4 regions of the Candidatus Avoscillospira sp. LCP25S3_F1 genome follow, and region 3 is predicted to be linked to each of the others. Evidence: riboswitches for the same ligand, from Rfam matches in the RefSeq annotation. Region 3 holds a riboswitch; each other region holds the start of a gene.
The links. A riboswitch is a leader RNA that binds a small molecule or an ion and turns the genes downstream of it on or off. The one in region 3 is predicted to bind cobalamin.
Positions count from the first base shown of each region.

Region 1: another riboswitch for cobalamin. It lies ahead of ACTQ33_RS12765 (class I SAM-dependent methyltransferase); the one in region 3 lies ahead of ACTQ33_RS11655 (energy-coupling factor ABC transporter permease).
Region 2: another riboswitch for cobalamin. It lies ahead of ACTQ33_RS00020 (hypothetical protein); the one in region 3 lies ahead of ACTQ33_RS11655 (energy-coupling factor ABC transporter permease).
Region 4: another riboswitch for cobalamin. It lies ahead of ACTQ33_RS15380 (homing endonuclease associated repeat-containing protein); the one in region 3 lies ahead of ACTQ33_RS11655 (energy-coupling factor ABC transporter permease).

Region 1 is NZ_JBQKJT010000014.1:37,491-41,019, forward strand. Features, by position in the region: gene ACTQ33_RS12760 (alpha/beta hydrolase) at 1-784, opposite strand, end outside; cobalamin riboswitch at 946-1,147, shown strand; gene ACTQ33_RS12765 (class I SAM-dependent methyltransferase) at 1,256-2,080, shown strand; gene ACTQ33_RS12770 (ABC transporter substrate-binding protein) at 2,131-3,529, shown strand, end outside.
Region 2 is NZ_JBQKJT010000001.1:181-3,709, forward strand. Features, by position in the region: partial or broken gene ACTQ33_RS00005 (hypothetical protein) at 1-329, shown strand, start outside; gene ACTQ33_RS00010 (cation transporter) at 606-824, shown strand; gene ACTQ33_RS00015 (hypothetical protein) at 917-1,183, shown strand; gene ACTQ33_RS00020 (hypothetical protein) at 1,429-2,025, opposite strand; cobalamin riboswitch at 2,130-2,351, opposite strand; gene ACTQ33_RS00025 (homing endonuclease associated repeat-containing protein) at 2,356-2,805, opposite strand; gene ACTQ33_RS00030 (cysteine-rich small domain-containing protein) at 3,332-3,529, opposite strand, start outside.
Region 3 is NZ_JBQKJT010000012.1:21,982-25,510, reverse strand. Features, by position in the region: gene ACTQ33_RS11665 (LrgB family protein) at 1-57, shown strand, start outside; gene ACTQ33_RS11660 (TVP38/TMEM64 family protein) at 147-734, shown strand; adenosylcobalamin (AdoCbl) riboswitch at 848-993, shown strand; gene ACTQ33_RS11655 (energy-coupling factor ABC transporter permease) at 1,094-1,846, shown strand; gene ACTQ33_RS11650 (energy-coupling factor ABC transporter substrate-binding protein) at 1,843-2,145, shown strand; gene cbiQ (cobalt ECF transporter T component CbiQ) at 2,149-3,069, shown strand; gene ACTQ33_RS11640 (energy-coupling factor ABC transporter ATP-binding protein) at 3,066-3,529, shown strand, end outside.
Region 4 is NZ_JBQKJT010000025.1:23,960-27,488, reverse strand. Features, by position in the region: gene ACTQ33_RS15390 (zinc-finger-containing protein) at 1-220, opposite strand, end outside; gene ACTQ33_RS15385 (hypothetical protein) at 239-565, opposite strand; cobalamin riboswitch at 1,082-1,309, shown strand; gene ACTQ33_RS15380 (homing endonuclease associated repeat-containing protein) at 1,403-2,404, shown strand; gene nikB (nickel ABC transporter permease) at 2,432-3,373, shown strand; gene nikC (nickel transporter permease) at 3,370-3,529, shown strand, end outside.

The sequences.
Region 1 (3,529 bases), on a different contig from region 3:
CGGGCAGCTCTGTCACCACCTGGGGTTCCGGCATCAGCGATATCAAAGACGCCTTTACACCATCGGTAAACGTATGGTCATCCTCCGACAGCAGAAGCAGCACACGACCTTTCCAGGGTAGAAAATCCCGGGGAGACAACTCCAGATGGTTGCGGCAGTCACAGAGTAGTTCCAGCATATGCAGTCCATAGGATTTGGTCAACTTTTGCGTCATCAACTGACACAGATCGTTGACAGTCTTTTGCTGGGCAGGTGTTAGACCGACAGCCTTTTTCAGAATGGCCCGCCGCAGCATGGGTTTGATCAGGGCGAAGGGCATGGCCTGCATCTGGCTGTGATAGCGTTCCTCCTTCTCCAACAGAGCCAACAGAGAGGCGCGGGTTTTCGGTGTCATATCTGCTGCCAGGGAAGCGGTATTGGACAGAACCAGACCGGCTACCACATCCGGATGGCGTCTGGCCAGCAGCTGGGCCACCACGCCGCCGAAGGAATGGCCCACCAGCCAGGCCCGGATGCCCAGGGTACGCAGCAGCTGGGCTAAAGTGTCAGTCAGCTGGGCCATGGTAGTGCAGTGGAGGGGATAATCACAGGTGAGTACGGAAAAATCCTTTGCAAATGCTGCAAAATGGTGAAAAAACAGATCGGACAGCCCGATGCCGCCGGTCAGCAGCAGCAGAGTTTCCCGATTTTGACTATGGACATGATGGCGATAGGGGAAGGAGATTCCGCCAATGGTCATCTGCCGCAGGGGAAACCGACGGTCAAAGGCGTCAAATTCCTGCATGTTTGCTCCTCCTTGTGCGGTGGTTAGTCTTAATTAACCAAAGAGTACCACATTTAAGAAAAGGTGTCAAGGTATAGGAAATCCATTTTATTGAGCAGCATTCCATGGAGGAACAGTAAGAGATTTTCACAATAAAAAGATTTGCAAATGGCTGTGGACTGTGCTATACTACGGGCGCAGGTGTTTCTCAGATGTGAAAAATACACAGTGAGAAGCCGAAGAAGGAAGCTGGGTGCAAATCCCACACGGAGCCGCCGCTGTAAGTGAGGAGCCGACGCAAAGATGCCACTGGTCCTGTGACCGGGAAGGCTGCGAAGGTGTTGATCCACAAGTCAGAAGACTTGCCTGCTGGATTGTTTCCATACTCCACGTGCATTTGGAAGGAAGCATTGTATTTGTATTGGCAAAATCGGGCCATTACTGTATTTTTATGCAGTAATGGCCCGATTTTTGCGTCTTATTTTGGAGGGAGTGATCAACGTGACGCACACAGATGCAGGCAACAGATGGCGTCGAGGCCTGCGTTTTCCAAATGGAGATTTGCCGGTGCGGGCGCAGAGCGCAGCAGAGGAGCAGGCGTTTTGGCGCAAGCGCATGGCCGATGGTCCACCGCCGCCAGATGCTTATGCAACAGCGGTATGGGAGGCTCTGAGCGCTCTAACAGAGCCGTTGCCCATTCATTCTGTCTTGGAGATCGGGCCGGGCTGGGGAAATTATACACTGTCGCTGTGCCGTACATTTCCAAAAGTCACCTGTGTGGATATTTCTCCCGATAATCTGGCCTATATCAGCAGCAGATCCGCACCCTGGAATCCCATCGTTCCGATCTGTTCTACCTGGGAAGATGCGGAAGTTCCCGTTCATGACCTGGTGTTTGGTTACAATTGCCTATATCGTTTGGAAGAGCCCGAGCATTTTTTGCAGAAGATGAACGATCATGCCGGTCATCTGTGTGTAATCGGCATGAACTGCCCACCAGAATTTCCATGGCTGCCGGTCCTGGAAGCAGCTGACCTTCCGATCCGCTACACTCGCCAGGGATGTCGGGAATTGGGTGAGGTGCTCACTTCATTGGGGATTTCCTGCAAAATGATAAATATTCCGAATCATCGGACATATCGTTATGCCGACAAGGAAGCGATCTTACGGAGGGCGGAGCAATTCCTGATGGCACCTTGTCCTCGGGAGCGGCTGTGGGATCTGTTATCACCGTTTCACCGCAGGGAGGGAACGCAATGGGTGTGTGAGTATCCGTTTGACTCCCAACTTTTGGTGTGGAAGCCCATACGTATGTAAACAGCTGCCTTAACGGGCAGATAAGAGCAATTTAGGAGGTAATAGTTTCTATGGGTGTAAAAAATATGAAAAAACGAATTATGGCACTTTTTCTCACGATGATTCTTTCCTTGGGGCTTTTGGGCTGTTCCGGCGGTGATTCTGCCACCGATGGGACAGAAACGTCAGGCAGCACCGGAGCCGGGCAGACGGTACAGGAGCAGTCCCAGGATACTGTGGACCCAAATGCGGAAATCGTGCTGGCCGGATATCGCAATCTGGCGCCCGGTGAAAAAGACGGCTATTATTGCAGCAAGATCCTTTATGTCTGGGAACCTTTGATTACCCAGGATGAAACAGCCGCCCCCATTCCTTGCCTGGCGGAAAGCTGGGAGATGAGCGAAGACGGAACCCAGTGGACCTTCCATCTTCGCCAAGGCGTCAAATTCCATGACGGCAGTGACTTCAATGCTGATGCGGTCATCGCCAACTTTGACCGAATGGCTATGGGCGTCAAAAGCTCTTCTTTCTATCCGCTGGATATCGATGCCCACTATCCCAATCTGGATACTTATGAAAAGATGGACGAGTACACGGTTCGTCTGACGTTTACGCAGCCGTCTCCCACACAGCTTTACAATATGGTCAACTTCGGCAGCGCCATCTACAGCCCCGCCTGCTTCGATGAGGAGGGCAATTTCAACGGCATCTGTATCGGTACCGGTCCGTTCCGAATTCGCGAAAATGTTCTGGATGAATATGTATTGCTGGAGCGGTTCGACGACTATTGGGGCGATGCCGCCAAAGCGAAAACCATTCGGATCAAGGCTATTCCCGATGCAGATACCCGTTTCTCTGCATTGAAGAGCGGGGAGATTTTGGGTGTCATCGATCTCAATGCGATTCCCGCCGCCCTGGCCATGGAACTGGAGGGTAGCGATGATTTTGCCCTTACCACCACCAAATCCACTATGATCCGTTTTTTGACAGTCAATGGCACAAAGTTTCCCTTCAACGATGTGCGGATGCGGCAGGCTGTTAGTTTGGCCCTCCAACGCAGCGTCATTACCGATGAACTGTATTACGGATTCGGCACACCGACTACTAATATTCTGAACTACGCCACGCCCTTTTACAAGGAATTCCCTGTAGAGGAAAATCTGGAAAAAGCCAAAGAACTGGCCAATGCTGTGCTGGACGGAGAGCGGGTCACCATTTCCTATCTCTATAACGGTAATGAGGCCGCACAGAAAGGCGAGGCGGAACTGATTGCTTCTTGGCTGTCTGAAATCGGCATTGACTGTGAGCTGATGCCTATGGAAATGGCTAATATGAAAGAGGAGATGAAGCAGGGCGAATATGGCATTGCTCGGATGCAGCAGGGACTGTCCAACTCCGAACCTGCCACGATTTTCCGCCGTTTTATGCTCACCAGCGGTGATCATAATCAGAACTATTCCCTGGGCTACC
Region 2 (3,529 bases), on a different contig from region 3:
ATCAGGTCAGAAACCAATGTGACCTGATATGGCTAGAAAATCTAAATCTGCGAGGCGGATTCAAAAAAGACATCCTGGACTATATTCGTAAAAAATATTCTGACTTGGTTCCGCTGTACGACGCGATCTACAACAAGGGAGACAGAAGCTATTTCCATGGTTTGGAGGATCAAGCGGAGCGGCTGGCAAAAGAATACAGCTGTCCCTTCGTGGACAACGAGCTGCCCTACGGACGAGCAGAGCCTGGGCACCCCATAATCGTGGATTACTTTTACCATGAGGAAGTGCGTGGCTCAGAAAACACCGGGCGACGCAACCCCCAAAAATAATTTGTGAAGCAGAACAAGGTTCTGACATGGAGCTATGCTTCCGTGTCAGAACCTTTTTTGCATGGCGATGTTGTTATATCTCGCCCCTTTGTCAATGCATTGAAATGTGTCCATAAAAGCTGCATTTTCCCAAGTAGCAGAACCTTTTACCCAAACGGCAGGATGTGCGTCCAAAGCATTGACGAAGCCAGTTTATCCAAGTATGATAAAGACACAATTAAACAACGATTTAATTGTTCTGGTAACAGGAACAAATTAAGAGAGGAGTTTTCCAAAATGAAAAAAACTTATAAGATCGAAGTAGACTGCGCTAACTGCGCCAACCTGATGGAAGACGCAGCTCGCAAGACCAGCGGCGTGCAGAACGCTACTGTGAACTTCATGACCCAGAAGATGATCGTGGAATTTGCTGAAGGTCAGGAGCCGGCCAGTGTGATGGCTGCTGTGCAGAAGGCTTGCAAGAAGGTGGAGCCTGACTGCGAGATCTTCCTATAAGACCCATTCCACACAGGTGCCCCAGACGCTACGGGCGGAAGGGGCACTTTTTTTAACAAACAAATAAGCAATTATAGAAGGGAAAGAATGATATGCAAGAAATGATTGAAAGCGGCTTGCTGATCGTAGTAGCCGTATTATCAGTTATCCTTCTCTTGATTGGTCAGCGGCCCAGCAGCGGCATGACAAAGAAACAGAAAATTATGTTGGGAAGAATCCTGACCGCCACGGTATTGCTGCTGGCGTTGCAAACTTTGGGTTCCAGCGTTTTTGACCAGTTGGGCGCTGCTGGGCGCTGGGTACGATTGGCGCTTTATTTGGTAGACTATCTCATTATTGGCTATGATATCTGGCCATGATGGACATTACAAAAAAGTGGACTGGGCGGCGGCAGGACTGGAGCCTGATCCACGCTCAGATGGCCATCTATTTTGCCGAGCGTATGCCCGAGTAACACCGCCGGGGCCGGATGTCAGTGACAAGCTGAACGGCTCCGCCACCCTTGACATCCGCCACCACCGGCGTTATGTTGTTGAAAAGGCGAAACGGCGGCAGCCGGATTTCCCCGGCTACCGCCCTGAATAAATTTTGCTCTATTCGCACCTTAAATGGTGTTTACACGGAATTTGGGATTGACCCCAATACGGGATGCACCATCTGACTCGGTGGCAATACCGTACTCTGCTATATCATAGGTAAAGAGGCAGTTTTTGATGGTACCGCCCGTCATGGTTCCAGCAAACCCCGCCGAGACATTATAAGAAAATGTCTCAACACCAGACCAACAGTTATTCACCACACCGCCATCTATGGCAAAAGCCAACGCTCCGGCTGCATTCTCTACCTCCACTGCGCCGTCCAACAGCAGGTTCTGCACATTACCGCTCAGCTCATTGAACAGCGGCTGACCGGCCAACGTGATGGTGTGGCCATCACCGTCCAACGTGCCGGAAAAGTCGATGGCAGTCCATTCGTGCAGTTCGATATCTGCACCGAGTTTATACGCGCCGTGCCCCATGTTTTGCAGCGCATTCTGGTCATCAATGACCCACTCTGCTTCTCTCTCCGCACCGGCTGTATGCAGGAGGTACTCTGTCTCTACAGCGGCGGTGCCATTCTCCGACGCGGCCTCCGCATGCACCGGAGCCATGCCGAGCAGCAGAGACAGCGCCAGCAGTATGCTTAACATACGTTTTTTCATAGGTTCCCAATTCTCCTTTGACTGTCGCTCTGTCAGGGCATAAAAAATGCCGTGACAGATCCCAATGATCGCCACAGCCGTTTTCCCATGGTTGGCCGCGTTGCGGCCGCTTCGCATTCCTTGTAGGTCTTCTGACTCACGCCTGCAGGGTCTTCCCCACGACGCCGGATCTGCCTTCCCAGTTTCCCAGTGACCGACTTTCGTCAACGATCCGGTATCTCAGCGCATACAGCGGCGGTTACCGTTCAGGATTCTCACCCGATTCCCTTGTTCATCCCTCCCTCTGCTACTGCCGAGACAGGGCCACAACAAATGCTCCCCTATTTACTTTTAAACAGAGTTCCCCCTTTCCATCTGCCACGTTTGAAATGCTTCTGCGGCAGCAATTACATTTTCCCAAGAGCGGAATCGCTCACAAAGGACTTTGGCTTGCGGTACATCCCGCTTGCGCGGCGGATACCCGAGGCGGCATCTGCGTTGCGTAACATCCTCCAATGCATTACAAATATCCGGCCGTTCCAGCAGCATTTGCTCCCAATCTGGGATCGTTAGATCCGGTACTGGTAATCGCCGCATTCCAGCTGCCCGCAGCGCTGCCGGCCAAGTGCCAAACCGGGCTTTCAGATAGATCCGATACAGAAAAAAAATCTCTCCCTGCGTTGGTGCACGCCCAATACGAATGGCCGCTTCTCGCAGAACATCCAACAGCTCTTGATCAGAATAGCTGGCATAGATGGCTTTACCAATGCCGCTGGACAAGGTAAAGGATTGATAAAGCATGCGCAATTCCTTTTCCTGGTTCTCCCCATCTGTTCGTTTTGTTTGGGCTTGCTGTGCTAAATTTTGTATGGTATCTCGATATCGCTCCAGCTCTTGCGGTGTCAATTTTGCTGGACGAGCCTGCCTTCGCTTGCTAACGGTCTACACCCCCTTTCGACTTTGGGACCTGCTGCCAATCCGAAAAATAAAAAATCCGGCAGACAATGGCGTCTGCCGGAAAAGCAGATATCCATTGCCGATCCCTGCAAATAGAAGCTTTGAACACATGAAATGCACAAAACCTCCAGCCATCCCCAAACATGGGCATGGCTGCAAAAATCGGCAATGGATACCACCTTGATCAATTACCATGGAGCAGGCTGACAATCCTGGCTTATGGCCGGAGCCAAATACAGTAGAGGTAAGACTGCGCCGGATTCACACCGGCTTGTCAGTTGGCATATGTCAAGCATATGACCTGCTCACAGCCCGTATTGTAACCGATTTTTGCAGACGTGTCAAGAACATATCCAGGCACTTTCATACGCTATGGCTGTTCTGATTCTTTCATCATTTTTTCCAGCTCAGGATACTTGCCTATGATGTCGTCATATCGGTCTTTTTGATGGGGGATCGTACATGCGCTGCAGTCCTTACGGCCATTATATAAATACTGATAATTTCCTCCGCAGGCCTTGCCCAAAGCATACAGTGGACAAAAGCAAAACAGACAATTAAACGATTC
Region 3 (3,529 bases):
GTGGTGGCCGGCATCATGACGGTCATTCTGGCCCCCCTGTTCGCCGGACTGGGTTAATGGAAACTTAATCCGCCAGGTACTTTTCTTTTAAGGACGGGACGGGTACAATAGAGGAAACCCATCCCACCGGAAAGGAGCCCGTACCCATGGACCATAACCGATTGAAGAAACTGATGAACGCAGCGTCCATGGCGCTGTTTGTCCTCTGTGTGGCCCTGGGGCTCTGGCTGTGGCGTCAGGGGGTATTCCAGTCCCAGGAGGCGTTGCAGGCATTTCTCAACCACTACGCCGGCAGCGCTGCCGCCATCTTTCTGGCCCTCCAGGCCGTCCAGGTGGTCATCCCCATTCTGCCCGGCGGCGTCAGCTGTCTGGCCGGTGTGCTGATCTTCGGTCCCTGGCTGGGCTTTGTCCTCAATTATGTGGGCATCGCCCTGGGCTCGTTCGTGGCCTTCGCCATGGCCCGCAACTGGGGCAAGCCCCTGCTCAACAAACTCTTTTCCAAAAAGCTCCACGAAAAATACGAGCGCTGGACCCATGAGAGCCGCCGGTTCGACCGGCTCTTTGCCCTGGCCATTTTCCTGCCGGGCCTGCCCGACGACTTCCTCTGTTTCCTGGCCGGTACCACCGGCATGAGCTGGAAAAAATTCGCCCTGATCACCGTCACCTGCCGCCCCCTGATGATCTTCGCCTATTCCCTGGGCGCGCTGGGATTCCGGGCCGTATTCCCTCTGTGAAACCAGGGCCGCTCCAGATAATTTCCCGCCGCAATCTTGACTTGCGGCCCGTGTGGTTGTATACTTTACCGTGACAATTTCATGAGACGGCGCGTCCGCGTTTCCGCACCGTTCTCACCAGATTGTGTGCGGAAATTCGGGGAAGTAGGGTGAAAATCCCTCGCGGTCCCGCCACTGTGACAAAGGTCGCTCCTTTGCAGCCAGAACACCGACTCCGCGCCGGTTCGATCGATCCACGAGGTATGGATTGGCGCCCACATCGGTCCTGCGCGTAAACGGACGATTGCAAGCCCATTTCCTTCCTGGAAATGGGCTTTTTTTCCGTTTTGTTGCGCAAAGAGAAAAGGAGTATCATCCCTATGAAACCCATGGAACGCCGTTTGTTCGGCCTGACCCTGGTTCTGGCCGCAGCCTTCTGTCTGGCCGTCCCCGCCGGAGCCATGCACATCATGGAGGGCTATCTGCCCCTGGGCCACAGCGTGGTCTGGGGCGTGGTTTGCCTGCCCTTCGTCGTTCTGGGCATCGCCCGCATCCGCAAAATCGTGGAGACCCACCGCAAAACCCTGCTGCTGCTGGCCATGGCCGGCGCATACTGCTTCCTGCTGTCGGCCCTGAAAATCCCCAGTGTCACCGGCTCTTCCAGCCACCCCACCGGCACCGGCCTGGGCGCCATCCTCTTCGGGCCTGCCCCCATGGCGGTGCTGGGCCTCATCGTTCTGCTGTTCCAGGCGGTGCTGCTGGCCCACGGCGGCCTCACCACCCTGGGCGCCAACACCTTCTCCATGGCCATCGTCGGTCCCTTCGTCAGCTTTGGCGTCTACGCCCTGTGCCGCAAGACAGGCGTCAACCGTAAGGTCGGCGTGTTCCTGGCCGCCGCGTTGGGCGATCTTGTGACCTATGTGGTCACCAGTGTGCAGCTGGCTCTGGCCCATCCGTCGGCCACCGGCGGCTTTGCCGCGTCGCTGACGGAGTTCCTGGGCATTTTCGCCGTGACCCAGGTGCCTCTGGCCATCGTGGAGGGCCTGCTGACTGTGGTTGTGGTCCTGGCGCTGGAAACTCTCGCCCGTCCCGAATTGAAGGAGCTGGGCTATCTGGGAGGTGCCGCCGCATGAAAAAGAAAGGTCTCACCATCGTCATTTTGCTGCTGCTGTGCGTCGCCATCGCCTGCATTCCCCTGCTGACCATCAAGGATTCCGAGTTCGGCGGCGCCGACGGCCAGGCGGAGGAAGCCATCACCGCCATCGACCCCGATTACAAGCCCTGGGCCTCCAGCATTCTGGAGCCCCCCGGCGGCGAGACCGAGAGTTTGCTCTTCGCCCTCCAGGCCGCCATTGGCTCCGGCGTCATCTGCTTCGGTCTGGGCTATCTGACGGCCCGGCACAAGTACCGCAGCGCCGGGCAGACCGAGTAAGCCATGCTGCGGGCCCTCCTGGGCGCGGTCATCGTCTGGGGCCTGGCTGTGGGACATCTGTCCCCGGCCCTGGCCCTGACCGCCGCCGCAGCTGCCGCCGGTTTGCTCTGGCTGCCTCTGCGGCACGGTCACAGCCATGACGACTGGACCGCCATCGACTACTATGCCCTTCAATCCCGGCTCCACAGCGTACCGGCCGGGCTGAAGGCCCTGACCGCCCTCGCCCTCATCGTTCTGACCCTGGCCGCCCGCTCCCCTCTGGTGAGCCTGCTGGTGTGGGTCCTGACGGCGGCGGTGACGGTGCTGGCAGGCAGAACGCCGGCCCGGACCTGGGCCCGCCTGTTTCTGACGCCGCTGACCTTTGTACTGCTCAGCGGTCTGGCCCTGCTCTTCGACTTTGCCACTGTCCCCGGCGGCGTGGTCAGTCTCCCCTGCTTCGGGGTCTATCTCACCATTCCGGCCCAGGCCCAGGTGTCCACTCTGGTGATTCTCACCGGCGCTACGGCCTCTGTGTCCTGCCTGTACGCCCTGTGCCTGTCCACCCCCATGCCCCAGCTCATTGCCGCCCTGGGGCGGGTCCATGTGCCGGAGCTGCTCATTGAGCTGATGTACCTCATTTACCGCTATATCTTCGTGTTGTCCGGGACCTTGTCCCAGATGAAAATTGCCGCCGCAGCCCGGCTGGGCTACGGCACCTTCCGCCGCAGCTTCACCACCACGGCCTCCATTATGACGAGTCTGCTGGTGTCGTCCTTTCAGCGGGCGTCGGCATCCTTTGACGCCATGCAGTCCCGCTGCTATGAGGGAACGCTGCGGTTCCTGGAACAAAAATCACCGCTGCGGGCCGGTCACCTGTGCAGCGCCGCCGTGCTGGTGGCCCTGCCCCTGGCGGCCGCCCTGCTGGAAAGGATGGGGCGCGGATGAATCCTCCGATCCTGCAACTGCAAAACGTGTCCTACACCTATCGAGGCGACACACCTGCGCTGTACCAGGCCGATTTCTCCGTGGACAGCGGCGAACGGGTGGCCCTGCTGGGAGCCAACGGCGCGGGCAAATCCACGCTGCTGCTGCTGTGCAACGGGGTCCTGACGCCGGAATCGGGCCAGGTGCTTTTAAACGGCCAACCCGTGGTCCACAAGGGCCAATCCCTGCGGCAGCTGCGGCAAACCGTGGGTCTGGTGTTCCAGAACCCGGAGGAGCAGCTGCTGGGGGCTTCGGTCCGCAGTGAGATCTCCTTCGGCCCCATGAACCTGGGTCTGCCCCAGGACCGGGTGGCCCGGGCCGTGGAGGATGCCGCCGCCGCCATGAACGTCACCCGCTATCTGGACCAGCCGCCCCAATACCTGTCCGGCGGCGAGAAGAAGCGGGTCACCATTGCCGACAT
Region 4 (3,529 bases), on a different contig from region 3:
TATGGGCTTCCTGGCGCTGGCGGCGCAGGTCTTTGTTGGCCAGAGTCCCCATTGGCAGTTGTGTGCCACGGTGGGCGGCCACATAGGAGTCGCAGGCAGGGTAGTTGCCGCAGACGTAGAGTTTGGCCCCGGGTATGGCCCGCTCCCCGTAAGCAACGGAGGCTGGCCGGAGATAAGCGGTTGCACCGCAATAGGGGCATTTGATATTGACTCGTTTCATAAGAACCCTCCAGTGCTTTTAACTATGGTCGGACAACAAGTTCAGCGTATCTGCGGGAGTGCTGCTGGTGGTGGGCAACTGCCAGCACAGATATTGTGCAAAAATATCTGTAAAAGCTGATTCCGTCAAAGTGCCTCTGCACTCGTTGGTATCGATCCGCTCCTGTATCCCACGTTCCAATGCATCTACGCGCATTAACACGGGCGCTCCATTCCGATCCGCAGCCAGCAGCCAACCGGTGCAGCCTTCCTGCGCAGAGATATGGATGGTGTTGCGCCAGTTCCCGCCACAGGCAGTAAGGAATTTATACAATTGTTTCGTCGATACACAGTGCTGTTCTTTCATTTGTCCTTCTCCTTTAATACGCACCGCAAAACGGCAGTTTGTGCCCACGGAAAATTGAACTTTTTGTAAATAAAAAAATCTGCCCCCATAAAACATGGAGGCAAAAAGGTTACTTATCAGATGAACATCTGGTAGTCTACTTGAGAATGGCCAAATGCGAGATGCATTGGGGTACCATCGTCAAAGTTTTAAATGGGGAAAAAGCATTATTAAAACCAGAATCATTTGGCTGCATGATTTTCAAGATGTTATCGGTTAAAATTTTACTTGCAATCAGCAAAGCATTGCGGTACAATAAAACACGAAAGTGAATAGCAAGCAGATACGATGAGAAACTTGTATAACACAATACAGGTGCTCTTTATCATAAGCCGGTGGGAATCCGGCGCGACAGACCGTATTCGTCGTAAGACGTCAGCCGGCAGTGATCGTACATTAGAGAGCATTTTTTGGGAGTCGTAGCTGTTTTGTATCCATACGGTCTTTCCAAAGAGGGAAGACCGTTTTTTTATGCTAAAATCACATAAAACTTTTTGTGGCCGCAGGAAAAGATCCGGGCGGCTGAACAAGGGAATCGGGTGAGAATCCCGGACGGTAACCGCCGCTGTATGCGTGATGTCCGCTGCTCGTTAACGAAAGTTCGCCATTGGGGACGTGCCCTGAGAAGGCAGAGCAGACCGGCGAAGGCAGGGAACCCCTGCCCCAAGCGCAAGTCAGAAGACCTACAAAAAGAGATCAGCCAGGTGTGGGACGCTGCACTTGGTATTTGCTGCGCAGAAAAACGGCTGTGGATCTTCGGGTTCACAGCCGTTTTTTTTAGGGAGGGACACAGAAACGATGGGAGAAAACAACAAAAACCAGCTGCAGGAACAGAAAAAGATGGTGCTCAGCATGATTGCGGAAGGTTCCAGGCTCCACGGAGAGACCGAGGAAAAAGACGGTTCGCGCTACTCCGTTGATACAGAGGAAGGCGCACAGCTTTATGCATCTTTTTCTGATGATGAGCTGTCGGAACTTCTGCGTCAAAGTGCCCAGCAGCTGGGGCATTCTCCGTCCCAGGGAGAGGTACACTGGATCTTGCGAACCTATCTGAAAGCCCGGTTTAAAAACTGGCCGGGGGCATTGCGTGCAGCGGGGTTAAGCCGATCGGCAGGTCGGGGTGGAATATCCACAGAACAAATGTCACAGAAGAAAGAAGAGTACCAGCAGATGCTCGATCAGATTCGGAGCATGGCAGAACAGCTGGGCCGGATTCCGCATCCGTCGGAGCTGCCGGAGATATGCCGAAAACTGAAAAAACGGTACCGAACCTGGGGAGAGGTTTTAGCTGCCGCGGGGGTGGAGGATGCGATTGTGGTCCGCCTGCAGAAAGTGGAAAACTTAGAGGCGGAGGAACGGCATATGCTCCAAGAACTGAGAGCCCTTGCGGAAGGGCTGAATCGGGCGCCCCTTCGGAGTGAAGTGGAACAAAGCCTACGGGAATCCCTGCTCCGGCGGTTTGGCTCATGGCGGAATGTCCTCTATCAGATCGATCTGGAGCCGGTTCGGCGCATCACGCCTTTTGTGAATGCTCCGCTACAGCGGGGAAAGGAGAAACGGCGGGCGTCCCATCGACAGGAACTGTACGACTGCTACTATCGACTGTTGAAGCTGGATCTGCAGACCGAGGCAGACTTGGAGTTGGTATGGAAGATGGCGCAGCAGTTGGGGCATCCGCCTGGCCGCAGGGAAGTGCCGCCGGAAGTCCGTATGCGGCTGCAAAAGGTATGCGGTTCCTGGGCCAATGCTTTGTTTCAACTGGGCCTGCAGGAAAAATCGAGAAAACCCCAGCAGCGATGATTGGCTTTCGTGAGGTGAAAAATGCATATGAAACGAAAAATAGGCTGTCGGCTTGCCCACATTTTTCTGGTGCTGCTGGGCGTCAGCTTTTTAAGCTTTCTGCTGATGTATGTGTCGCCGGGCGATCCCGTCCGATCCATGTATGCGGTCAGCGGCAGTATTCCGTCAGAGGAAGTGTTGGAGCAGACCAGGGAGGAGTTGGGGCTGAATGAACCGTTTTTCATCCAGTACGGCAACTGGATCGCCAACTGTCTCCGGGGAGACTTCGGTACCTCTTACTCAAAGGGTGAAGCGGTGTCAACGCTTTTGATGGAGCGGGTCATGCCCACTATCCAACTGGCGCTGCTGTCTCTGGTGATCATGGTAATGATAGCTGTGCCCATCGGCGTGTGTTCTGCTCTGCGTCAGAACAGCTTACTGGATTATCTTTTGCGGGGCACCACATTTATCAGCATTTCCATGCCGAATTTCTGGGTGGGCCTGCTGCTGCTCTATTTGGTGGCCATGAAGCTGGGCTGGCTTCCGGTGGTGTCCAACCAGATGAATTTCCAGCGATTGATCTTGCCTGCTGTGACATTGGCCATTGCCATGGCGGGAAAATACGCTCGCCAGGTTCGGGCGGCAATTCTGGAGGAATTGCGCCAGGACTATGTGGCAGGAGCCAGGGCACGGGGGCTGTCGGAGCGGTGTGTGCTCTGGTACCATGTGCTACCAAACGCTGTTTTGCCCCTCATCACAATGCTGGGCCTGTCTTTGGGCTCTCTGCTGGGCGGTACCGCTGTGGTGGAAGTGATCTTCTCCTATCCGGCACTGGGCAGTTTGGCGATCTCTGCCATAACCTCCAGAGACTATCCGCTGATTCAGGGATATGTACTCTGGATTGCCCTGATCTATATGGCGGTCAATCTGGTGGTGGATCTCTCTTATAATCGGCTGGATCCCCGGCTGAGAAAGGAGCTACAGGCATGACGGCTGCGAAAAAGCGTTTTATGATTTTTGGGCTCATGGCTATGGCCATGATTCTGGTAGCCATTCTGGCGCCCATTCTGGCCACCCATGATCCCAACAGTTCCGTTCTGGCGGACGCAGTGCAGTCTCCCAGCAAGGAACACTGGTTTGGTACAG